3 regions of the Brevibacillus ginsengisoli genome follow, and region 1 is predicted to be linked to each of the others. Evidence: riboswitches for the same ligand, from Rfam matches in the RefSeq annotation. Region 1 holds a riboswitch; each other region holds the start of a gene.

Region 1 (8,259 bases):
ATGGATTTGTCCAAGTGGGAATTCAGCTCATCTTCCCCTTCCCGATTCAAGTCGTTCGTTAATAAAGGCACTCCCCCTATCAGTCTTCTGGTGGTCGTACTTCCGATGGCTTGTTCCCTTGCCGACCAGGCAATGAAGCCGCTGACGGGATTCCGATTGGTTTGCCAGACTTCCTGCGTTGTTATCGTTGCGGGCTCAACCACCTCTTCTGTAAGCTTGCTTCCCCCCTCTACAGTCACTCCTTCTTTTAGCTTGATATACGTAAACGTTGACGGCTTCCAAACCTGATAAGACCCCAACGCCACAGTCCCCGCCAACAGCAAGATACCAATGGCCCGAACTGGATGAATAGCTGGCAGCTTCATCTGGTGTCCCTCCATTCCTGATGAAACGTTTGTTGTTAGCATACGAAGAGGAAGTGGGACAAAAAAAGACTGCATCCCAATTGAATAAGGGAAGCAGTCTTTTTGGCTTCGTTATGATTTCACTATTCTTTTCCGAACCTCTATACCTATATAGGAAGCTAAAGCAGCTTTCACTACACCAACGAGTAAGAATGGATAAACACCAAATGCCATCGCCTTATCCCATGGGATACCAAGGACATATTTTAATTGAACCACTCCAAATAACAGAGTGACCAGCATACCTATCACATTTGCCACTAATGCGATTGTAAAAGAAGCGCGAGTTTTCTCAATAATAAAGCCAATAATATAAGCAGCAAAGATAAACCCAATTATGTATCCGCCAGATTTCCCTACGATGATCGAAAACCCTCCACTAGCTTCTGTGAAAACAGGCAGTCCGATTGCCCCTAGTAAAAGATAAAGAAACATAGAAAGAGCCCCATATCGGCTTCCTAAAATCGTACCAGTCAAGCCCACCGCTAAGGTTTGTCCAGTGATCGGAATGAACGGCAATGGAATGACCATTTGAGCCAATATTCCTGTAATGACGGCAAACATTGCGGATAAAATAGACATCTTTAATCTCTGACTTGTATTACTCATGAAATACTTCCCTCCATAAATGTTAACCAATTATATAAATGCGTTAACACAATTATATTCAACACCTCTCCTAAAGTAAATATTTTGAGTGTTTAGTTTTAAGTCACGAGAGCTTCATTTACAATTATTTTCTATTCCTGTATAAATGTAGTATGTATTTACGGTGTGCGACTCCATCTTGAAGGAAGTATAAACCATGCGATTTAACAAAAAAGAAAAGTGGATGGCCTTTACCTTGCTGGCTGTCCCGCTGGCTTTGACCATCACCTTGATGTTTCCACATTACGAGAAGTTTATAGCTCCTGGGCATATTGTGAAGATCGAAGAATTGGGAATTAAAGGCCACGTGTACATGACCTATGTGGAGGGTGGAGTGGCGAGAAACTACCTCGAAAAGCTTCTAATAACCTTTCACTATGATCGCGAACAGGTTAGCTTTGAGCCAGCTTCTCGAGACGAGTCAAGCAATAACGAAGAGTTACAGAATGAAGAGGAGATTTCCAAGGAAACGGTGGTTACCAATGCGCTACAAGTTTCCGGTTATTCGGTAGATTCATCTCAATCAGTCAACTCCAAGTATGCGAGCATTATGGAGAAGTCTGCTCAATATGTCGGAAATTCTTTTGGCTTGATGGCCGGAATCGGATTGGTGGAAGAGGAGAGCCTTGAGGATTTTTCTCGAGGTGGCAAATATACCATCGCGGGCACAGGCACACTGGAACAAGACGGTACCGTCGGGTCGGTGGGAGGTATTCGGGAAAAGGTAGAGACCGCGGCACAAAGTGGAGTTGATTATTTTTTCGTTCCAAAAGACAAGGGGAGTTTTCCCTTTGGGGTAGTAAGCAATCAGGAAGAAGCCGAGCAATATGCGAAGGAGCACAGTCTCCATTTGCAGATCATACCAGTCGAGACACTGGAAGAAGCCTTGTCCTTTCTGAAAAACTTGCCATGAGCAAAAAGGAGATGCAAGTAGATTAATGGAAACAAAGTCCGAACGAATTGGAAAATTTCTATTTTTATTATTGATTGTAGGCGCAATTTGTTCTTGTTTAAGCCTCATCGGCAGTGTCATCGCGGTGTGGGATGAACTCTTTTATTTTGATTATGTAGGATGGATAGACGCATCTTTGGGGGTGTTCAACTTTGTGCTTGGTTGGTTGACGGTTATCCTTTTTCTGTTCTGGATTTATCATGTTCACAAGGATTTTCGCCAAATCGCTTGGAACTATCCCGTTACCCCAGGGGATGCTTTAGCCCGCATCATCGTTCCCCTCTATAATCTTATAGGGTTATGGACCGTTTACTCGGACATGGCAAAATTCCTGACCAAAATGGATGACAAAACAAAGATGTACGGAAAACGCCTCCTAAACCTCATCCCGTTCTATTACATCGGACAGATGATCTATCGGTACTTGAACCAAATGCTGTTAAGAGACGACAATCCTTCAAACAGTTTAATCATGTGGGCGCTAGTTCTCGAAATTTTGGTTTCTCTGATGTATATCTGTATGTTTGTCCTTATCACAGGCGGGTTAAAAGCGGTTCAAGAGCATAAGTTGAGTGAGCAAGCAGCAACGGAAGGTTGATTTCTTCCAGTGGAAAAACCAACCGCAATTGACAACATTATTACGTTTATTCCCAATATATTATCTGTTATCCTTTTTGTCATGACCGAAACTACTTAAAAATCGAGTAGTGCGGGGGAAAGAATTTTTGCAGATTTGGCCGATAGACCGATCTGCTAGGGGTGAATCGCTCACGCAGCGTAGGTTTGTATCCTCAATCCGAATCCGACACCTAACCTCGTAGGTAACAAAAAGGAGTGAGTAGAACCATGAAAAAGCGTTTTTCCAGAAAACCTCTCATGGCCATTGCATTAGGTTTGGCGTTGTCAAGCATCACGACGTCCGCATTCGCCGCTACTTATCAGGTGAAACCTAACGACACATTATCGAATATTGCCCAGAATCAAGGCGTCCCGTTCTATCAATTGCTTTGGGCAAATCCGCAGATCTGCAATCCCGACCTGATCTTCGCGGGGATGACTCTTAATGTACCACAGCAATCGAATAGCCAGCCAGTTAACAATACAGTAGTCAGCCAGCCACAAACAAACCAACAGCCTGTACAACAGCCTGTACAGCAAACACCAGAAGTTGGAACCTATGCTCAACAAGTGTTTACTATCGTGAATCAGGAGCGTGCCAAAGCTGGTCTGAAGCCACTGCAGCTTGACAGCACTCTCTCTAAAGTGGCCAATGATAAAGCGGTTGATATGTCAACGAACCATTATTTCGATCACAACAGCCCCACCTATGGTAGTCCTTTTGACATGATGAAGCAGTATGGCATTTCCTCTAGTTATGCTGGTGAAAATATCGCCATGGGTCAACAAAGCGCCCAACAGGTAATGAATGATTGGATGAACAGTCAAGGACATCGGGAAAATATCTTAAACCCCAACTTTGATACCATTGGAATTGGCTATTACAATGGCTATTGGGTGCAGGAGTTTACCGGAAAAGTTAACTAGAATTAAAGAGGTAATTCAGGAACAAAAGCAACTGTTTCTGAATTACCTCTTTTACTTTACTCTCGATTCTTGTTAGTGGATTCATTTATTCTATCGACTTGTTGCCGGTCATTTAGCACATCAACGCTGCCGAGTATCTCATCAACAGCTTGATGATACCCACCTGATTTCCGAAAGGATTCCCCAATATTTGCAGCAGCTTTCTTGAAAGATGAAAGGTTTAACACATGATCTACGGCTTCACGCAGTTGATTTGCGGTCAAGCTTTGCATTTGTAATTGAATGCCTGCTCCAATATTAGCGACTTGCCCCGCAATTATCGGCTGATCCGCGCTTTGTGGAAGTACAATCAGCGGAACCCCGTAATAGAGGCCTTCACTGGTACTGTTCATTCCACCATGTGTAATAAATAATCTAGTATGTTGCAGTACGTCAGTTTGTGGAACATAATTTTTTACGATGAAGTTTTTAGGGATTTCCCCCAAATCAGAAATTTGGGTTTTATTCCCAATAGACATGACAATCGTATGATCAGTGTTCTCAAACGCCTCAAAACAAAGCTTATAGAAATCGATTGCTTGGTTAAGGACTGTCCCCAGTGAAATGTAAATTAGTTTTTTTCCCTTGATCGTAGTAAAGTCGAAGTTTTCTTGAGTGAATCGTGAAGTGATGGATGGACCTACAAATTTATACGTTTGGTCGAATGCTTCTCCATCAGGTTGGAACTCCCTTGTTGTATAAACGATTGTAAGTGGTGCAGGATTACAAAACACTTCGTAAGGAGAACGGATCTCCACACCATATTTTTCCTTGACCATTTTCGTCAGCCTTTGAAATTCATCTTCTATTGGTTTAACTATTTCTGTAGGAATTTTTTTAGAAAGCTGTTCCAACATTTTATCGAAAGATTCTTTTGTCTGCGCAAAAGAAGTACAAGAGTTGATTGCGGGAAGCTTAAGAATTTGAGCAAGTAAATGTCCACAACCAAACATGGAATCATGGATGATGTAATCAAAATGCTCATCTTTGATCTGTTCAAGAACGCTTGGTATGACGATATCTGCCGTAAGCAAAAGACCGTTGATTCTCTCAAGTAAATAATTTCTTCCACCTGAGATAAAGGCTTTTATAAATTTTTGATCGTCAAATGTTCGTACTGAAGCACCCGTCTTCTCAATACGCTCCCGAAAAGCTTCTATCGAAAAGTACACGACCTCTTCCCCACGCGAAATGAGTTCTTGCACAACTCCAATAGTTGGATTGATATGTCCCTCGGATCCACCGTTAATAAATAAAACACGCGCCATTTCTACCACTCCTTAAGCTTACTGTTCACTAAATTGGGTAAAGTAAGGGGCACTGTCTCATCGCTCGAATCACATAATGGAATCAAGTTTATTATAGTTCAAAACGTCTACACCTTATAATGCGCAATCATTGCGGACAATTCTTCTGCCAAATGGGAGAGTGCCGTTGCGGATGAAGATATCTCTTCCATGGAGGCCAACTGCTGTTCGGAGGCAGCCGCATTCTGATGTGTAGCGCTTGACGTTTCCTCTGCCGACTGTGTAATTTCATCGGTTGATGATGCAAGCTGTTGCGTACCAAGATTGAGTTTCTCGACGGCGGACGATACTTCCTTCACCTTCACGGTCAGGCTATTGATCGCTGCCTGAATTTGAACGAAGGATTGGTTGGCCTGATCTGTTTTCTCCAGTCCGTGTGTCACTTCTTCGGCATTTTGATTTCCAACCTGAATGGCTTGTTCCACCTGATTCTGGATGATTGCGATCAAGTCGCTAATCTGTTGCGCCGACTTCGCTGACTGCTCGGCTAGCTTGCGTACTTCGTCTGCTACAACCGCAAATCCACGACCATGCTCTCCTGCTCTTGCTGCTTCTATGGCTGCGTTTAAGGCCAGCAAATTGGTCTGATTGGCAATATCGGTAATCATGTTGACGATTGTCCCGATCTCTTGGGAGCGATCTCCCAAATTGCTGATCATGTGGTTCGTCTCTTCACTTACCGTTTTAATCTTCTCGATCTGACGGAGCACTTCAGAAACAGAGTGAATCCCCTCGCTTGAAGCGTGTGAAGCGGAGTCCGCTAATTGGGACATCTCTTCGCTGCTGTTCATGATATGGTTGGCGTTATTGGACAAGTTCTGAATCCAATCGGCCGAATGAGTGACGCTTCGCAATTGTTGAGCTGAACCTGCTGCAAGCTGCTGTGTAGAGGCGGAAATCTGCTCGGTTACCTTCGTACTTTCTTCCGCGCTGGCCGTTAACTCTTCAGATGCAGCCGCAACCTGCATGGACGCATCCTTGGATTTGATGATAAACCTGCGCAAATCGATGATCATCTTGTTAAACGAATTGATAAGGGCGCCAATCTCGTCTCGTCTTCCATGATCCTTCTGGATAAATTCTTCGGATAGTTCACCCTGGGCAATTCGTTCAGCCGTTTCTTGCAAGTCTCTCAAAGGTTGCATGGTTCTCTTTAAAATGATACTGAAGGTGACTATAGATACAATAGTAACGATTAACATAAACCCAATCATGAGCGGAAGGCTCCCTGCGATTACATTATTTTCAATGGTATCTACATTCTTAGCGCCTATATCTACACCAAGGATCCCGATTACCTGTCCCTGCTTATTGTGGATCGGAACAAAACCGGATAAATACTTTCCGTACTCTGGATCATCAACAATATCGGTACTGGTAGATCCCCCGTTTAATACTGGCTGTATCATTTCGGCTGTCGTACCAGAACTAAGTGAGTCAATAGATGTAGCCACTTTAGAATCCTTTGGTTGTCCATCAACGAGAATATGTAGGGTTCCATCTGATTCCAAACTTGCTGTATAAACAAATAGCGCTCCGGTTTTTAAGCGGTAGTCATTTAGCGAACTCCTAAGCTCCCAGTACACATCGTTTTGAGTCCGATTAGACAGGAATTTCTCGTATTTATCAGGATCAATCCCTTTGGAAATATTCTGCGCAGTGTTAATCGCTGAGTTAGCGACAGTTTTCTGCACGGCTACCAACATGCTTCGGTACGACAAGAATCCGCTAATCACCGCCATGATGAGAATCATGATGGTTGATAGTAGAATCATTTGGGTCGCCATACTCTTGGTTTTCATGTTGAACTCCTCTCCACTACTTTACTGTTTTTAGGGTATATAAGGATTGACCTTTTCCTTCTTACCGTTTTTTAATACCACTTTTTAAGTTCATCAAAACATTTATTTACAATAACTAAACATTAGTTATCTTCCGAAAAGTAAAGAAGCTGACCCTAAATAAGGGCCAGCTTCGTCCATAATTTTCTTAATCTTCTACACCTTATAATGTAAAATCATTGCAGACAGCTCCTCTGCCAAATGTGAGAGCGACGTTGCCGATGACGAAATCTCTTCCATGGAGGCAAGCTGCTGTTCGGCTGCTGCTGCGTTTTGGTGTGTGGCACTTGCCGCTTCCTCTGCCGACTGTGTAATCTCATTGGTCGATGATATAAGCTGTTGGCTACCCAAATTGAGTTTCTCTACAGCGGACGAGACTTCCTTCACCTTCACCGTCAGGCTATTGATCGCTGCCTGGATTTGAACGAAGGATTGGTTGGCCTGATGTGTTTTCTCCAGTCCGTGTGCCACTTCTTCGGCATTTTGGTTCCCAACCCTAATAGCTTGTTCCACCTGCGTCTGAATGATTCCGATCAATTCGTTAATCTGATGAGCCGACTTCGCAGATTGCTCCGCCAGCTTGCGTACTTCGTCTGCTACAACCGCAAACCCCCTGCCATGCTCTCCCGCTCTGGCTGCTTCAATGGCTGCGTTCAGGGCAAGCAAATTGGTCTGATTGGCGATATCGGTAATCATGTTGACAATCGCGCCGATTTCTTCTGAGCGATCCCCCAGATTACTAATCATGAGATTCGTTTCTTCACTCACGGCTTTAATCTTCTTAATCTGATGCAACACTTCAGAAACGGAGTGAATTCCTTCACTTGAGGTGTGTGAAGCAGAGTCTGCTAATTGGGACATCTCCTCGCTGCTGTTCATGATATGGTTAGCATTATTCGAAAAGTTCTGAATGCAGTCAACCGCATAACTAACGCTTCGCAGTTGTTGATCTGAACCTGCTGCAAGCTGCTCTGTTGAGGCAGCAATCTGCTCGGTTACCTTTGAGCTTTCTTCCGAACTAGCGGTCAACTCTTCGGATGCGGCGGCGACCTGCATGGACGCATCCTTGGACTTGATGATGAATATACGCAAATCGATAATCATCTTGTTAAACGAATGAATAAGCGTACCAATTTCATCCCGTCTGCCATGGTCCTTCTGAATTAATTCTTCAGATAATTCACCCTGGGCAATTCGTTCAGCTGTTTCCTGCAGGCCCCGCAATGGTTTAAAGGTTCTTTTTAGAATGTAATTGAACACGACGATGTATAAGAGCGTCGCGATTAACATAAAGCCAATCATCAGCGGAAGGCTTCCTGCAATGACTTGATTACCGATGGCATCTACCTCATTGGCGCTTATATCCACACCAAGGATTCCAACTACCTTTCCCTGTTTATTGTGAATCGGAGCAAAACCGGATAAGTACTTACCGTATTGTTGATCCTCTACAATTTCGGTGCTAATAGGTTCTCCGTTTAGTACTGGTGCCAGACTTCCACTTGCATCAACTGAGCTTACTT
Region 2 (8,259 bases), on a different contig from region 1:
ATCAAGGTTACCTAGAAATTGAAAGAAGAGAGGAACAAACCAGATGCATTCGAATGAGATGAGTTTCAAAAGGAAGGTAGCCCTGATCACAGGATCAACTCGCGGGATTGGACTCGCAATCGCCAAACAGTTGCTTACTCAAGGAGCTTTTGTAGTTGTGAACGGCACAAGTTTAGAACGGGTGAAAGAGACTGTCACTCAATTAGAAATCCATGCGGAAGGACGGGTCATCGGAGTAGCCGGTCGGGTTGAAGAGATGAAGACAGGTCAATTGCTTGTTGAGACGGCGATACAAGCATTTGGACGGGTTGATTTTTTGATAAACAATGCTGGTATTGTCGCAGACCGCATGACACATCGGATGTCAGAAGAGGAATGGGATCAGGTCATGCGAGTACACGCCAAAGGGACCTTTTCTTGTACGCAACCATTTATTCAAGCGCTTAGAGAATCAGCTCAACCTGGGATCATTATCAACATGATCTCTACAGCGGGTCTTCTAGGGACAGTGGGTCAAATCAATTACGCGGCTGCCAAGGGAGCCATACTCGCCATGACGTATACATGGGCAGAAGAATTGAAGTCCCTTCCTGTTCGTGTACATGCGGTAGCGCCTGCTGCGTTGACGGATATGACACGCCCCCATGTCAATCGCGAACAGAAGCTGGCTCGCGAACAAGGCAAAGAGCTTCCCGAATATTGGAGAATCGGTTCTGCTGAAGAGGTAGGAAGATTTGTCTCGTGGTTGCTTAGTCATTCGGTGGAAAGTGGAACTGTGTTTGGGATTAACGGGACACAAGCGGTTCAATGGTTAAAGCCGGTTTGTGTCGAATATCCGTTTGACGATATTCAACAATCCCCATAAAAAGAAAAAAAGTATCATACCGTGTGCGATCTTGTCATCGCCAAGTAGATACTAAAATAGGGTGTTTTACACGTGAAAGCAATAATGCTTACGACTTAGTCTAGCAGTCATTTATTAAAAAGACATAAAACGTTCATAAATATCTATAAAGTATTTGCCGGATCCTTACGCATAATCGGAAGCGATACGGTGAAGCAGCTGCCTTCCCCTTGTTGGCTGGTTACAGTAATTTGGCCACCATGCCGCTCCATGATACTTTGCGCAATAGTAAGTCCAAGCCCGGTCCCGCCACTATTGCGATTTCGCGATTTCTCCGCCCGATAGAATTTTGTGAAGACTTTATTCAGGTCTTCTTCCGCAATTCCTTCTCCTTTGTCAATGACGTTAACCACCAGTTGGTGTTCGCGCTGATCACAAGTCAAAAGAATCGATCCATCGGGTTTATTGTAATAGATGGCATTATTCAACAGATTTTGCATGACACGGCGTAATTTGGCTTGATCTCCTTCAACGAACAGGCGATCTGACACACGCAATTTCCACTTGAACTCCAGGTTGGCTTCACGCGTCTTCTCAAGATAATCCTCAACCAGACTCTGGAGAAACGTTTGCACGTGGATTCGGCTGTAAGTCAGGGGCAATTCCGTGCTGTATTGGCTGAAATCCTGCAGCTCATCAATCAACCGTTCCAGATCGGACGCTTTTTCTTCCATCTTTTTCATTCGATTCTGAATTTTATCCAGATCTGTCACACGACCCGATGCGATAAACGAGGCGTACCCTTTAATCGTCGTGAGCGGAGTGCGGAAGTCGTGAGCAATCGCGGAGATTAATTCATGCTGCCGATCTTCAGAATAGCGAAGCTGCTCCACCATATCCTGAAAATAGCGGAATAGTTGTCCGAATTCGTCATTAGCTTTATAAGAAAAGGAGACAAATCGCTTGCCTTCTTTTATGTCCTGTGTCACGCGAGTTAGTTCATTCACCGGTCGAAGAATCCAGCGAATGAGAATGTAGATGAGTACAGCGCCGATCAAAAGAATACTGGCATAAATGTAGGTGATCGTCATCGATACCCCTTTGGAAGCGAGAATATCATAATCATCCGTAAAGAATTCAATGACGGTTTGTCCCTGGTTGGGAGGTTCGTGATTGAAATGGTATTCGGCGATAATCTTTTTACCGGTTTTTTTCATATCATAGGCCGGCGATGGTTTGGAGAAAAGCTTGTTCCCATTTGCGTCGTAGACCGTAACTCGATACATCAATTCTTTGGGAAGCTGATCATCCAATTCTTTCACTTCGATTGGGTCTTTAAAAACACTGTTGCGCATCAATTGATTGAAGCGGACGAGCTTGGCAGCCTCCATTTCTTGCAAAAACTGCTCGTGGCGATCCGTTTTCATTTGCTCGACAATCAGTTGCTTGAAAAAAAGGTTGTAGGTCAGAAGATGAATGCCGATTACAGCGAGAAAGGACAAGAATAGTTTTTTACCTATTCCCATCCTACTGACGCTCCCCGATGAATACGTACCCGGTACCCCATTGTGTTTTAATGAAGATTCGCTCCGATTCCAGCTTCTCCCGCAGGTTTTTAATATGAACGGTTACTGTATTCAGTGAACCATAGCCATATCCCCATACGCGATCATAGATCTGTTCACGGGTGAAGACAATGCCTGGATTCTCCGCCAGAAAAGTAAGCAGTTGGAATTCCTTCGTGGACAGCTCCACCTTTTCGCCTTCCACAAAAACGGAGTAGGTCTCCTTATGAATCTCCAGTCCTTTAAACTTCAGAATGGTAATAGGAGAAGTGGAGGCATCTTTGTCAGGCGCATCGGTAATCGTTACTTTGCGAATCCGATCGTAGCGGCGAAGGTGTGCGCGTACGCGGGCCAACAACTCTTCGGCATCAAACGGTTTGGTGATATAATCGTCCGCGCCGATTTCGAGTCCAACTACTTTATCTACCGCTTTTCCTTTGGCGCTCAAGAATAGAATCGGAATGTCAGATTCACGGCGAATCTGGGCGCACAACTCGTAGCCACTCATGTTGGGCATCATGATGTCTAGGAGGATTAGGTCGGGTTGTAATCCGTTCTTCAACAGAACCAGGGCTTCAGCACCATCTTCAGTTACAGTAACCTGAAAACCTTCACTTTCAAGTATGTCGTGCAGGAGTTCAAGAATCTCCTGTGTATCATCAACAACGAGTATATGTTCTTTCAAAAAAGACTCCCCCATAATCGAGTTTCACTACCTCAAATATAACACGCTTTCCATGAGAACTGGGACGGTAATTTCTTATAGAAGAAACATATAGACAACATTATATATAACCATCTCATGGGAGCAGGTACTAATTATAATCAGAAAAAGTCAGAGGAAAATGTCCTCTGACCTTTGATGTACGTAGAACTTAGTGTTTTTTCTGTGGTGAAGGCTTTTTCGCTGTTTCAGTTATAGAAGCTGCCTGTACGCTCTTTTTCTTGCTTTGAGCCAGCATCTGATTTGAATCTGGTGAATCCTGAAGAGCTGGAAGAGCAATACGCTTCGCACCAACATAACGCTCGGACCAGTAGTAGGGATCAGTCAATTTGGTTTTGACGACGCCAACTCCTGATTCAGAGTGAATGAAGGTGTTGTTTCCAAGGTAGATTCCCACATGAGATACGCTGTGTCCATTTGTTTTGAAGAACACGAGATCACCAGGTAGAAGCTGTGATCTCTCTACAGCCTTGCCCATCTGATACTGCGCAGCTGAAGAATGAGGGATGTCTACGCCCAGCTTCTGAAACACGTATTGTGTAAAACCGGAGCAGTCAAATCCTCGAGTGCTGGTACCCGATGCCTTGTAAGGCACACCGTATAGCTCCTTCACGGTTGAATCAAGTACATTCTCATCAGCATACGCTGAGATTGTACCCATTGATAAGAGTCCAGCAAGAACAAAAGCCCAAACAAACTTACGCAATGAGGCTGCCCCTTCCGTGAGCCTACGAGGTTAGCTGATGGGTTCGGTTGAAAGGTCCCCTAAGCTGTTTTTCGACAGCTATTCACCCCAAAAGATTGGTTCCCCCGTTTCCAAATAAAGGAATTCGGCTTTTTTTGAGTTATTCTTACACAAAGTACAAGTATTCGCCCCCTAAGTAAATTTTTCCTCTTTAAATAATTAACGTTCATAAAATAGACACAATTAGGCGGTCGTGTTGAAGGACGAGCTCTCATCGGTCTCAAGGCGGAGTGAAAAACCAATCGCTCGTCCGTTATTCAAAAAGCTAAGTTGGCCTAGAATAAAGACATGAACGACAGCACCATTACGAATTGGAGGGATGAAGGATGGGGGAGCGTTCGGGGAAAGTGTTTCTCGGATTATCCCTGCTTATCGTCGGAGTACTTTTATTAGTGGACCAACTCGGTTTGGTTAGACATTTGTTTCACCTCCTTATACCGGGGCTCATCATGATTTTTGGAGCGAAAAAAGTAATTTCGGACGAATCTGCAGGCAAAAAATTCTTTGGGTTGTTTATCTTCCTGTTTGGTTTCTTAATGATGATCGGCAAGCTGCATTTGCTCTTTTCTAGCTTGCTTGCGATTGGAGTCATCTACTTTGGGTTCCGCTTGATTCGCCGTGACACACACCGGACGGATGAAGCCGTCGGATATGCTGATCGACAATGGGCCAAAGCGGTTTTGAAAGAGGACGCTCTGGATCGTTGGGAGCGGGAAGTGGACGCGAGAAACAAAGTTTAAAACTTTTTTAAAAAAACATGAATGGAAATACAAGGAGGAATACACAATGGGTATTATCAAAAGACTTCGCGATTTAACAGTAGCTTCTGTCAATGATGTTATGGATTCTCTGGAAGATCCTGCGGTAATGCTAAATCAATATATGAGGGATCTTGAGGCGGAGATTGGACGAGTGGAGGTATCAGTAGCCCGTCAAGTCGCGCTGGAGAAGAAATTCCGCCAACAGCTGGAAGAAGCCAAGGCAACTGTCCAAAAGCGCGATCGACAAGTCATGCTCGCCTTGCAAGAAGGAGAGGACGAGCTGGCAAGACGTGCCTTGATGGACAAGAAACAACAAGAGACCCGCGCTGAAGAATATGAGCAGATGTATATCTCGGCGCGTGAAGCCGCGCAACAGATGAGAGAGAAGCTTGGTGAGTTGAAAGACGAATTCTATAAGATGCGCGCCAAAAAATACACCCTCGTGGCTCGCGCCGAGGTAGCTCGTACACAAAAACACTTAAACAATGTCATTACAGGAATGGGCTGCGAGAGTGCCAGTCGAGGTTTCGCCCGCATGGAAGATAAAGTGATGCGGATGGAAGCCGAGGCTACTATGAGTGGTCAGTGGAAAGCAAGTTCTGTTGGGTTGGATCAATCTTTCCAAAAATTTGAGAAGGATGAGATTGACACTGAATTAGCGGAACTGAAGGCTTCTTTAAAGGCACCCCAAACGGAAAAGCCGAACGAAGTGCTGGAAGGCCAGAAATAATCTGAACAAGTTTCATACTTACAGTAGCCGAAGAATCTGAGGCTCTGGCGGAGCCAGCCATTCGCAACATCTAGTTGCATGGCTGGCGCTTGTGCTTAGAAAAGTGACATCATACTGGAGGTAAACGCTCGTGTCTGACATGATTATATTTTTAAAGCGATTTGTCTCAAATCCGACTCAAGTAGGCAGTATCATTCCAAGCTCCAGATTTTTAAGCTCACTCATGATGAAACCGATATCTTGGGAGCGATCAGGTGTAATCGTTGAGCTTGGACCAGGCACGGGTGTATTTACCCAAGAAATCATGAAAAAGATGAAAACAGATTCTCATTTTTTTGTCATAGAACGTGATCCACTTTTTCAAAAACTGTTGCGAAAACGATTTCCAACCCTTATCATTCGTAACGAAGCGGTTCAACTTTCCAGCTATTTGTCAGAGACACATCTAACGAAATGTGATGCGATTATTTCTGGCTTGCCTTTTGCTGTGTTTCCAGAGGAGACACGCAGAGAACTACTGGATGAAATCGAGCATTCTCTTAATGACGAAGGAGTCTTTGTCACTTTTCAATATTCCTTACAACTAAAAGAAGCGTTGGAGAAACGATTCGCTAAAGTGGAGATCAGCTTTACTTTATTGAACTTTCCGCCAGCATTTGTCTATACGTGTTACAAAAAATAAACGTTGACTTCTAGCACGCTTGTGATGAGCGCGGGGATGAGGGGACCATAGATGAAATTTTCACGCCTAAATAAATTAATCGCGGGGATCCTGATTATCTTCATCGGTTTCGGACTTCTGCTGGATAACCTTAACTTAATTGATTTTAATCCAGCTATCATATTTCCGCTGATCATTATCTATTTCGGGATGAGGTTATACTCCAAAAAGCGCCAAATAATTGGGGGACTTTTGACCTTATGGGGAGCTTTCATGGTCCTCAGTATGTGGTTTCACATCCGGTTTGATGATGTGTTTGGTGTCCTTGTTTCCTTGGGAGTTGTGTACTTTGGGTTTCGGCTAGTTCGTTCCAAGAAATCCGACAAAGAGAACCAGTCAGAGGAGCTAGTTCACCCCGTTCAACACATGCCAATCGAGACGGGTGGTCAAGAAGCAATCAAGACCGATCCAGAGCCTAAGCCAAATCCAGATCCAGATCAATTCACAAGCCAGTCCGAATCAGCGTCATACAAACAGATTCCACACATGCGCATTCAGACACCATTCAAAAACAAATCCAATCAGGAATCGAGAAGTGCCTTGATTGGGGATTTTCATTTAACCTCTGGGCGATTTGAACTTAAGAGTCTGAATATTTGGCATGGCATTGGCGATGTGATCATTGATCTGTCTCGTGCCCTTATACAAGAAGAGGAAGCATTTCTCGTCATTAACGGTTGGGTTGGCGGGATTACTATATACGTTCCAGTAGATTTGCCTGTTTCCGTTTCGGCTGAAGTGACGATAGGAGATATGGAAGTATTCGGACATCGCCAGGGTGGTCTAAATCGGCATGCCGTATTGACGGCAGAGAATTATGATGAAGCTCCCCGAAAAGTAAAGATCATCGTTTCGCTCATTATCGGCGATATCGATGTGAAGTACATCTAGGGGGTGTACAATTCCGTGCAGGTACAAGGAAAACTTTCTAGCATTCAATGGCAGTATGTAAAGCAATGGTTCTTTTTGACAGTGAGTATCGTATGTGTACTGTATGGAACCATGTTCGTTTTGTTTCGCTATATTGAGCGTAATGAGAGTTTTGCCGCATGGTTAGCGGTAAAGCTTGATGTGATATTTCCGATGCGATTCAATTGGAAGCTGTTTCTTTTGAGTTTGGTCCTTTCCCTACTGATCGCCTCCATCATTGGTGTGATTACTGGGTACATCATTGGCAATCTCCTGAAAAAACGGATGAATACGCTGCGGGATGCCGCCATGCATTTGGAAAGGGGCATGCTCTCCTATCGCGTACCCGAATTGGGAGCGGATGAACTTGGAGAACTAGGGTGGCAATTGAACCGATTGGCGGCCAAGTGGGAAGAACAGGTTGTATCCTTGCAGCGTTTGTCCAATCACAATATTGAGTTGGCTGATCAAGTGAAGCAAGCGGCGGTCGTGGAAGAACGACAGCGATTGGCAAGAGAGCTGCACGATGCGGTAAGTCAGCAGTTGTTTGCCATTTCCATGACAACGGCTGCGATGAAACGCTTGATCGAGAAGAATCCTGAGAAAGCCGCTCAGCAGATTGAGCTGGTGGAAGAGATGGCCGCAGGAGCACAAGCTGAGATGCGTGCGCTTCTCTTGCATCTTCGTCCGGCTACATTGCAAGATAAATCGTTAAAAGACGCCGTTTGTGAGCTTTTAGAAGAATTGACGCAGAAACACCCGATGGCGCTTACCTGGGAGATTGAAGAAATTATGAATCTCTCCAGCGCGATCGAGGATCATTTGTTCCGAATTTTGCAAGAAGCACTCTCCAATACTTTGCGTCACGCCAGGGCCTCTACCGTTTCAGTCAAATTATTTACCCTGCAAGACCAGGTACGTCTGCGAATAGCGGATGACGGTATCGGGTTTGATCCGGAGGGAGAGAAGATGACATCTTACGGTCTCGTCTCGATTCGTGAGCGTATCAATGAATTGGGCGGGGCCTTGGATATTTATTCGGCAGTTGGTAAAGGAACTCAATTAGAGGTTCGAATACCATTGATGAGTGAACGTGATTAATGGAGGAGGTACTTCCTGGTGATTCGAGTCATGTTAGTGGATGATCATGAGATGGTAAGGATGGGTTTGGCGGCTTATTTATCAACAGAAGACGATATAGAAGTAGTAGGCGAGGCATCCAGCGGAGAAGAAGGGGTGCGTTTGGCCAAAGAACTTACT
Region 3 (8,259 bases), on a different contig from region 1:
GTCACTGTTCTCTTCATCGCGGGATTGAACCAAAGCTTTCAGGTTATCTCCGTAGATTTTTTGGGCCTTATCCCAATCTACTTTGCCGCCAGCTTTTCCTTTTTCCAATTCTGCAATCAGATCTTTAGCTGCTTGGGTATACTCAGCAGGAGTCAATTCTTTTTTCTCTTCTGGCTTCACCTGCTCAGTGGATGCTGGCTGTGTTTGGGCAGCATTGGTGCTAGCTGGAGCCGCTTGATTGCCCCCGCAGCCTGTAACCAGCAGACCGACTAATGAAGCTGTTGCTAATAAGTTAAATGCCTTCATGAAATGAATTCCCCTCTCCGCTCTATACAACAATGTAATAATGATAATCGTTATCAATCACACTTTGTATTCTATTTGAGAGTGAGAACCATTGTCAATTGGTTTTTTCGTTATCGCTGTCCTCTTCTTTATTTTCCTAATCCAATGTACACAAAACCTTCACTTTCTGCCGTCTTGCGTTCGAAAAGATTACGAAAATCAAACAGATAAGGCGCCTTCATCCGACCTCTCACACTTGCCAAATCCATCTCTCTAAACTCATTCCAGTCTGTTAGAATCACGACTCCATCAGCATGCTGGATTGTGTCCTCAAGATTGTTCCCATAGGCAACCCGATCCTGCCAAAGCTTGCGGGCATGCTCCATCGCTTGCGGATCATAAATCCGAACGCGGACTCCCACTTCCAGGAGCATATTGATGACGTCCATCGCTGTCGAGTCCCGCACGTCGTCTGTTCCTGCCTTAAAAGCTACACCGAGTACAGCCAGCTCCACATTCTCCAGACTTGGATAAGACTCTCCGATCCTGTTCACCAGATATTCTTTCTGCAAATTGTTACTGTAAAGTGTAGCCTCCACTAATGGCAGCGAGATGCTTTTGTCACCAGCCATGCTGCTTAGTGCCGTAGTGTCTTTCGGCAGACAAGAACCTCCGAAGCCGGGGCCTGGTTGCAAATGCTTGCCCCCAATTCGATCGTCCAACCCCATCGCGTAGGCCAGTGTCCCCACATCTGCCGCCAAACCATCACAGAGTCGGGCCATTTCATTAATAAAAGCCACTTTCATTGCCAGAAAGCTGTTCGACGCATACTTCACCAATTCCGCCGTTTGAAAATCCGTAACCACAAACGGAACTCCTTGTTGCTCGAACGGGCGATACAACGCATACATGATCTCAAGTGAACGCTCGTTGTCTGTACCCAAGATGATACGGGATGGCTGGTAAAAATCATCCAACGCGTGTCCCTCACGGAAAAACTCCGGATTCGAGACGACATCGTACGCATCGTAATCGTTCCCGCATGCATGAAGCAGTTCTTTGATTTCCTGATTGGTCCCCACTGGTACCGTGCTTTTGGTCACGATGAGCTTGTATCCGACCAAATTCTCACCTATCGTTCTCACCGCAGAGAAAAGCGCGCTTCTATCCACATCTCCCCGATAATCAATTGGTGTTCCAACCGCCAGAAAAATGACGTCTGCCCATTTGATCCCCTCCTCCAAGTCGTTGGAGAAGCGAATTCTGTCAGCCTTGATTTGCTCGAGCAATACTTCTTTCATCCTTGGTTCATAGAGAGGAAGTTTGCCTTGTTGCAGGCATTCAATTTTCTGTTTATCTATATCCAGGCATAGGACGTCCCAGCCAAAAAAGGCGAGGCCGACTCCCATCGTCAACCCTACGTACCCTGTTCCCATAATGGATATTTTTGTCATGTAGTTGCCTCATTTCTGTTCTTCTAGCTTTTTCTTTGCCGTCCATTTTCGTACATCCCGCAGCGATACAGGCGAGGTGATGAGTACATAGGCGCCTGCCGCGAATGAAAAGATGAATTTGAATCCGTGACTAAGCAAAGCAACCGCGTATGCGTTCGAAAGCGACATCCCCACTGCCGCCAGCGAAAAGCTCATCACACTCTCGTACGTTCCAATCCCGCCAGGAGTAAAATTAAACGTCTGTCCCGCAATCGTCATGCTGGTCACCCAGACCCCCTGAAGAAAAGACAGCTTGATCTTTAAAGCGTGAGCAACACCAATCACCACAAACGCTTCCAGTAACCAGCTAATTGCGGTCAAGCTCACGATCATGACGCCGCTTGTTCCACTCATCGCTTGCTTCATTAGACGGACATGCTTGTGCAGGAAGCCAGACAACTTCTGTTTGGATAAAAAATAGACAAGGCCGATGACAAGCATGATTCCCAGCACAAATCCAATCATCGCGAACCACGAAACACGAAGCCCGATGACCAAGACCCCGATCCCGGAGAATAGCCCCAGCGTAAGGACATCCAGACTGCGAAGTACAATCACGGAATGAGCCGCTTCGTCCCAACTGGCATGCTTGCCTTGGACCAGATAACCTGCTCGCACAACTTCTCCCACTTTAAACGGAAGAATGTGATTGATGAATAAACTATAAAATAATGCATGCAGACAAACCTTGAAGGATACATGATCATGCAAGTATCGTCGCCAGGCAACGGCCCGCAGAACAAAAGCCATACCATACAAGACCGTCATCAAAAGTAGAGCTATCGGCTGAGCAAGCAGACGCAGCAATTGATTCGCGACTAGCTTGAGATCAAACCACCCCAGGCACAGGTACACAAACGCGGCAAAAATGATCAGGCGAATGCCCCAAATTCCAATCGTTTTTTTGTTCATTCCATATGCAATCCTTTAACCATCATAGTCTTTTGATAGCCATTCATTCTTCCGGAAAAATATAGTACGAACGTCCCATTTCCAGACGAAAAACAGCTCATCCACAAATATAGCAGAACATGATTCAGATAGCAGTAAGAAGCTAACGTGTAATTTTGTCCATTGTAAACGCTTACTCAGCGATTTTAGACACTTGCTGTTTGAATTTCGGGAGTGTAGGATTTCGTATGTAATTATCTTAAATTGAATAGGTGAACGCTTAATCGAATGAACGGGGGAACCAATCTTCTGGGGTGAATCTCATCTGAAGCGATGAGTAGGGCAACTCGAATCTGTCCGAATCCGTCAGCTAACCTCGTAAGCGTGGATCGGGGTGAATACTGTTGACACAAGACCGTACTTAATCCTCCTTGTGTTTTTTGTGTTGTAAATGAGCGATTGAACTATCTTACACAAAGCGGGGATTACACATCATGGTATCGAAGTTAAAACGTTTTCTCATTGGCCGCCCAATGAAATCAACCGCACTGGCTGATGAAAAACTGAGCAAGCTGAAAGCGTTAGCGGTCCTCTCATCTGACGCTTTATCATCGGTCGCCTACGGAACAGAGCAAATCTTGCTCGTTTTGATGGTGGGAGGCTTTACCGCCCTCTGGTATTCCATTCCGATTTCGATTGCCGTACTCGGATTGTTAACTGTTCTCATCCTGTCGTATCGCCAGACGATCTTTACGTACCCCTCTGGAGGCGGAGCGTACATCGTCGCAAAGGAAAATTTGGGTTTGCCTTTTGGATTAGTGGCGGGTGGTTCGCTTTTGGTGGATTATATCCTGACGGTTGCTGTTAGCGCTTCTGCCGGCACCGATGCCATTACCTCAGCTTTTCCGTTTTTACACGAGGACCGTGTTCTGATTGCAGTTGGCATGATTCTTATTCTTACCATTCTGAATTTGCGCGGGATCTCCGAATCAGCCACCATTCTTGCTTATCCAGTTTATCTGTTTGTTTTTGCTATTTTCGTATTAATCATAAGTGGATTCTATCAACTGATGACAGGAACGATTCCTGCTCACCAACCTACCTATGGTGTCTCGATTTCGGGTATCAGCCTATTTATTCTGTTAAAAGCCTTTAGCTCAGGCTGTTCGGCGCTAACAGGGGTGGAAGCAGTATCCAACGCCATTCCCAACTTCAAGGCACCTTCTGAAAAAAATGCGGCCATTACCCTTGCAATGATGGGGGCAATCCTGGGCTGTATGTTTATTGGCATCAGCTTTTTGGCCTACTGGTATGGAATCTCTCCTAACCCGAAAGAAACGGTTGTCTCTCAAATTGCAGCGGCTACGTTTGGACGCGGCGGGATTTATTATGGCATTCAGACGATCACCGCTTTGATTCTGTTCCTAGCCGCCAATACGGCATACTCCGCTTTTCCTTTACTTGCTTTTATGCTGGCGAAGGATAAATTTATGCCGCACATGTTCATGGTACGAGGAGATCGGCTCGGCTTCTCCAACGGGATTATTGTGCTAGGTGTGTTCTCTGCTCTGCTCATCGTGATTTTCAAAGGAGATACGGAGAACCTGATCCCACTGTACGCACTGGGCGTATTTATTCCGTTCACGCTGTCACAGGCTGGGATGATGAAAAGATGGTTCACGCGCAAACCTCGAGGCTGGGCGCTTCCATTTAGCATTAACACGATTGGGATGCTCACTACGCTATCGATTGCCCTTATTTTTACCATTACGAAGTTTTCGCAGGTGTGGATCATCTTTGTGTTTTTGCCAGTGGTTATTCTCGTTTTCCGCAACATTCATCAGCATTATGACGATATTGCCGAAGAGCTGCGAATTGACATTTCTCGGGACAAGCCGATAAGCAAAGACAATGTGGTTGTCATTCCGGTTGCCGGGGTAACCCGTGTGGTCATGGAAACGATCGGCTACGCCAAGTCGATGACGGATAATGTGGTGGCCGTTTATGTAGGCTTTGATGATGAGTCCGTCGACAAAATGGAGAGCAAATGGGCGGAATGGAATCCCGGCATTCGTCTGATCGTCCTTCGCTCCCGCTATCGAAGCATCCTGAAACCGTTAATCAAGTTTATCGATACGGTTGAATGGAAAACAGCGAAGAATGGCCATATTACCATCTTAATGCCGCAGTTTATCACGAAGAAGTGGTGGCACAACTTCCTGCACAATCAGACCAGTTGGCTGATTCGCGCCTACCTGTTCACTCGTAAAAACGTAACCGTAGCAACCGTGCCATATCATTTGCAGAAATAATCAAATGAAAAAGCAACGACCAGCCATCACACGGCTGGTCGTTTTTTAAACTTTCAGGAACCATCTTGGCTTGTCGATCTTTTTCTACTCGGAATAGTCTTGTATGATCTTTTTCAAAGCCGCCTTCACATCGCCCTGAAAAACCCCTCCATGATAGCAAATCAACTGATCAATGTCGTAGTCAAGCATTCGTCGAACGGAGCGTACAGCCTCTTCCATATCCATTGTATATTGAGGATTTGCGATATTCAGAGCTCCTTGCTGCACGACAACAGCGTCCCCAGCGATCAATGTTTTACTTGCTGGAAGGTACAATGAGATATGGCCAGGCATATGACCGGGAGTGTGGACAATCTCAATGCCACCGCACCAAGGAAGTCGTTCACCGGCAGAGACCGTGCGATCAACCGATGCCGGTTCAATGGATTTCACGAAGGACATAAATTGTTCCGCAAAAGGCTTTGCTTCTTCCGGCAACGCATCAAAGCTCGATTCCGCTTGTTCAAGCCGTAAAGACTTTTTTGTCCCATCGATATATGGTTTTTCAAAGTCATATGCAATAATCTCCACTTGCGGGTACAATCGCTTTAAAGCGGCAAGCGAGCCCATATGATCCAAATCGTGATGAGTCACGATCACTTTGGTTAACGAGGCAAGATCGACATTATTCCGTTTGGCGGCTTCCTCAAGATAGGCTTCAAAATTTGGATAACCACAGTCAATCAGAATGGTATCTTGCTCACTTTGAAGAATAACAGGATGAATGACTTGCCTTTGTCCGCTATACTCAAATTCAATGTCCAGTACATGTATGTAATGCATACAATACCCTCCCATTATATTTGCTACCTATCATTATATCAGTAACCCTCCTCAAGAAACCCAAATCCCCCCATTCTTAAAGTTGAATTTCTTGCAGGCAAGCTAACAATTCCTTATGCAGCCGGAGTAAGGATTCCACATCATTCTCATCCAACTTCTCCAATGCTAAGACCATCGCTTTATAAGAAAAGGCCTTCTCACTTGATTTTCTTGATAATTCTTCTCCTTTTGACGTTAACTTAAGATGGATTTCTCTTCTGTCTTCCTTGGAAATTGTACGTTCTACTAAGCCCTGTTTAACTAATCCGTCTACGCTTACACTGACGGTACTTTTAGAGGACATAAGCCTTTCCGTGATGTTTTTAAGCGTTAATCCGGGAAACGAATACAAAGTATTAATAATCGATAATTGTTGTAAAGTGATGCCTAAGCTCTCTGCATTCTGCTGTGTGAATTTTGTTGTGGTCTTGTTTATCGCCCAAAATGATTGCAATAACTCCATCGCTTTTTTCACTTTTTCATCTTTATAATTCATTTTTGGAGTACTCCTTTATCGATATCGTTCATTTCTGAATAGTTCATTTTAGAACTAATTATAATGAATATCGTACGGACATTCAACAAGGTATCCGCGTTCAGTCTACATTCGAATTTTCACAGGACGGCAAGTGGCTGGAATCAAGTAAGCTCTTTAGTTTACAGCATAAAAAGGGACGTCTAATTCGCTTCCACGAATCAGACGTCCACGGTGTTTCGCTTCTTTTCTTCGCATTTCTATCTCCGGTCGTTCAGGTTTTCGCTCCACCGGGTTGATTCCATTCCATGATCCTCGCTTCAAACTAGGATCCATTTTCCCTTCTCGTACCAGCTTTTCGCGGAATCGCTTCGCTTTACTTGCCATCTTGATCAGCTCCTTTGTAACTATCATTATACAACGTTCTGGTGGGAAAATGAAAAATTCGGCGTGAATTTTTCCAGAATAATCCTTCATTTGTTATAATCGCTTTAAGCTAGATCATGTCAGGGGTGACACCAATTTTTAAATTGAAATCGTTCACTTTTTGCCTGGGAATTGTTAGCATTTTAATTTGTCTGGCTGATAATTTAGGAAGCAGCCTAGCAAACATTATCCTTGTACGACTTAATCCCGTTGTAGAATTCATGATTTTTAAGGAACCATTCAAAAACTGGATGGTAGATGTTGAGGGCACAAAATTGATTGAAAATAGTATTGTAATCCGCCTTCAATTCCCTGCCTACCTCATACACCTAAGTACATTCCTCTTCATCGGACTAATCATCGACTATTTTATTTACTTAGCTAAAACAAAGCTGAGCAGATAACCCTAGTCTGTGAAGCCCTCCCTGAATTAAGCCGTAAAATACAGATAAATGGAGGGGTTTATTTTGATTGATATTATTTTTTATATACTCATGTTGTTTCTAACAGGATTCATTGCGCTGAAGCCTCTCGCTTTTTGGTATAGTCGAGATTGTGAGCCTTCAGAGTTTCGCATCGATATGATTCGAATAGTTTCCTCCGTGTTGTTTTTCATCATGTTAATTGGATTATTGCTTAATTTCTGATCACAATTACTATTGTATAAAATCATTATCATAATTATCATAATTATCATAATTATCATAGTTATCATAATTACCATTAAATACCACTTATTCTTAATTTATGTTATTGTTTAGGAAGGGATTTTGGAGGTAGTTAGATGACTGAATTAATGGAGATTGCATCCGCGATTTTGGTCTTCATGTTTTTCAAATACGCTTTCTCAAATGTGAAATTGCCGTGGAGAAACATGGTATTTGAGTATATTTCAATCGTTTTGATTATTTGGGTTATAAAATCGCTTATTCGTTTATTTGGTTCCTTTTGACTGTTCTTTTCACCAGACTATCGTGTCAAAAATAATTGACCAATTGCCTTATTAGCGGTAACGTATTTGGTAATTATTTGTAAAGGTGTGTTTATACATGCAAAATCAATTCGCAGTTGGATGGGGAACCCTTGCTCTTATCAATGCCGGATTAGCACAAGGTAAGAACCGTAGTGGTCTTAATTGGTTCATTCTTTCCATATTTCTCGGGCCAATCGCCACACTCATTATCGTTGTTTTGGATAAATTACCAGAATCTTAAGACTTATTACAATGAGCAACTTGCAATACATTCCTAAATTAACCTTCCATCAAATGAAATTTCTGAGTCATCAATACCAATAAGAAGAGCGAAGGAAGATTACATATGACAGAAGATTTTTATTGCGAGGAAGTTCTAAGTGGAAAAACCCCAATTCAAAAAGTTTGGGAGACGGATCATGTTCTCGCCTATTATCATACCCGCCCCTATTATGAAGTCCATATCGTTGTCATCCCTAAAAGACATGTTTTATCTCTTTTAACGTTAGAGGAAAGTGATACAGACTTGCTCATCGAGTTAAT

The links. Region 1 has a riboswitch for cyclic di-AMP ahead of ACQCN2_RS21220 (CAP domain-containing protein). Riboswitches for the same ligand answer to the same signal wherever they lie in the genome.
Region 2: it holds a riboswitch for cyclic di-AMP, as region 1 does, so the genes downstream of both, ACQCN2_RS18620 (C40 family peptidase) here and ACQCN2_RS21220 (CAP domain-containing protein) in region 1, are expected to answer to the same signal.
Region 3: it holds a riboswitch for cyclic di-AMP, as region 1 does, so the genes downstream of both, ACQCN2_RS14920 (APC family permease) here and ACQCN2_RS21220 (CAP domain-containing protein) in region 1, are expected to answer to the same signal.

Annotation. Positions count from the first base shown of each region.
Region 1 covers NZ_JBNJQR010000012.1:30,260-38,518, forward strand. The annotation lists gene ACQCN2_RS21200 (RcpC/CpaB family pilus assembly protein) at 1-365, opposite strand, end outside; gene ACQCN2_RS21205 (biotin transporter BioY) at 477-1,013, opposite strand; gene ACQCN2_RS21210 (S16 family serine protease) at 1,210-1,965, shown strand; gene ACQCN2_RS21215 (hypothetical protein) at 1,991-2,602, shown strand; cyclic di-AMP (ydaO/yuaA leader) riboswitch at 2,676-2,843, shown strand; gene ACQCN2_RS21220 (CAP domain-containing protein) at 2,851-3,549, shown strand; gene ACQCN2_RS21225 (macrolide family glycosyltransferase) at 3,606-4,856, opposite strand; gene ACQCN2_RS21230 (methyl-accepting chemotaxis protein) at 4,964-6,697, opposite strand; gene ACQCN2_RS21235 (methyl-accepting chemotaxis protein) at 6,893-8,259, opposite strand, start outside.
Region 2 covers NZ_JBNJQR010000009.1:201,159-209,417, forward strand. The annotation lists gene ACQCN2_RS18600 (MaoC family dehydratase) at 1-15, shown strand, start outside; gene ACQCN2_RS18605 (SDR family NAD(P)-dependent oxidoreductase) at 44-865, shown strand; gene ACQCN2_RS18610 (sensor histidine kinase) at 1,009-2,370, opposite strand; gene ACQCN2_RS18615 (response regulator transcription factor) at 2,372-3,094, opposite strand; gene ACQCN2_RS18620 (C40 family peptidase) at 3,285-3,839, opposite strand; cyclic di-AMP (ydaO/yuaA leader) riboswitch at 3,844-3,979, opposite strand; gene ACQCN2_RS18625 (LiaF transmembrane domain-containing protein) at 4,205-4,618, shown strand; gene ACQCN2_RS18630 (PspA/IM30 family protein) at 4,665-5,369, shown strand; gene ACQCN2_RS18635 (class I SAM-dependent methyltransferase) at 5,509-6,051, shown strand; gene liaF (cell wall-active antibiotics response protein LiaF) at 6,103-6,981, shown strand; gene ACQCN2_RS18645 (HAMP domain-containing sensor histidine kinase) at 6,997-8,100, shown strand; gene ACQCN2_RS18650 (response regulator) at 8,119-8,259, shown strand, end outside.
Region 3 covers NZ_JBNJQR010000007.1:24,161-32,419, forward strand. The annotation lists gene ACQCN2_RS14905 (hypothetical protein) at 1-306, opposite strand, end outside; gene ACQCN2_RS14910 (UDP-glucose dehydrogenase family protein) at 435-1,739, opposite strand; gene ACQCN2_RS14915 (lysylphosphatidylglycerol synthase transmembrane domain-containing protein) at 1,749-2,690, opposite strand; cyclic di-AMP (ydaO/yuaA leader) riboswitch at 2,937-3,069, shown strand; gene ACQCN2_RS14920 (APC family permease) at 3,164-4,981, shown strand; gene ACQCN2_RS14925 (MBL fold metallo-hydrolase) at 5,066-5,803, opposite strand; gene ACQCN2_RS14930 (MarR family winged helix-turn-helix transcriptional regulator) at 5,880-6,338, opposite strand; gene ACQCN2_RS14935 (hypothetical protein) at 6,495-6,704, opposite strand; gene ACQCN2_RS14940 (hypothetical protein) at 7,793-7,957, shown strand; gene ACQCN2_RS14945 (HIT family protein) at 8,063-8,259, shown strand, end outside.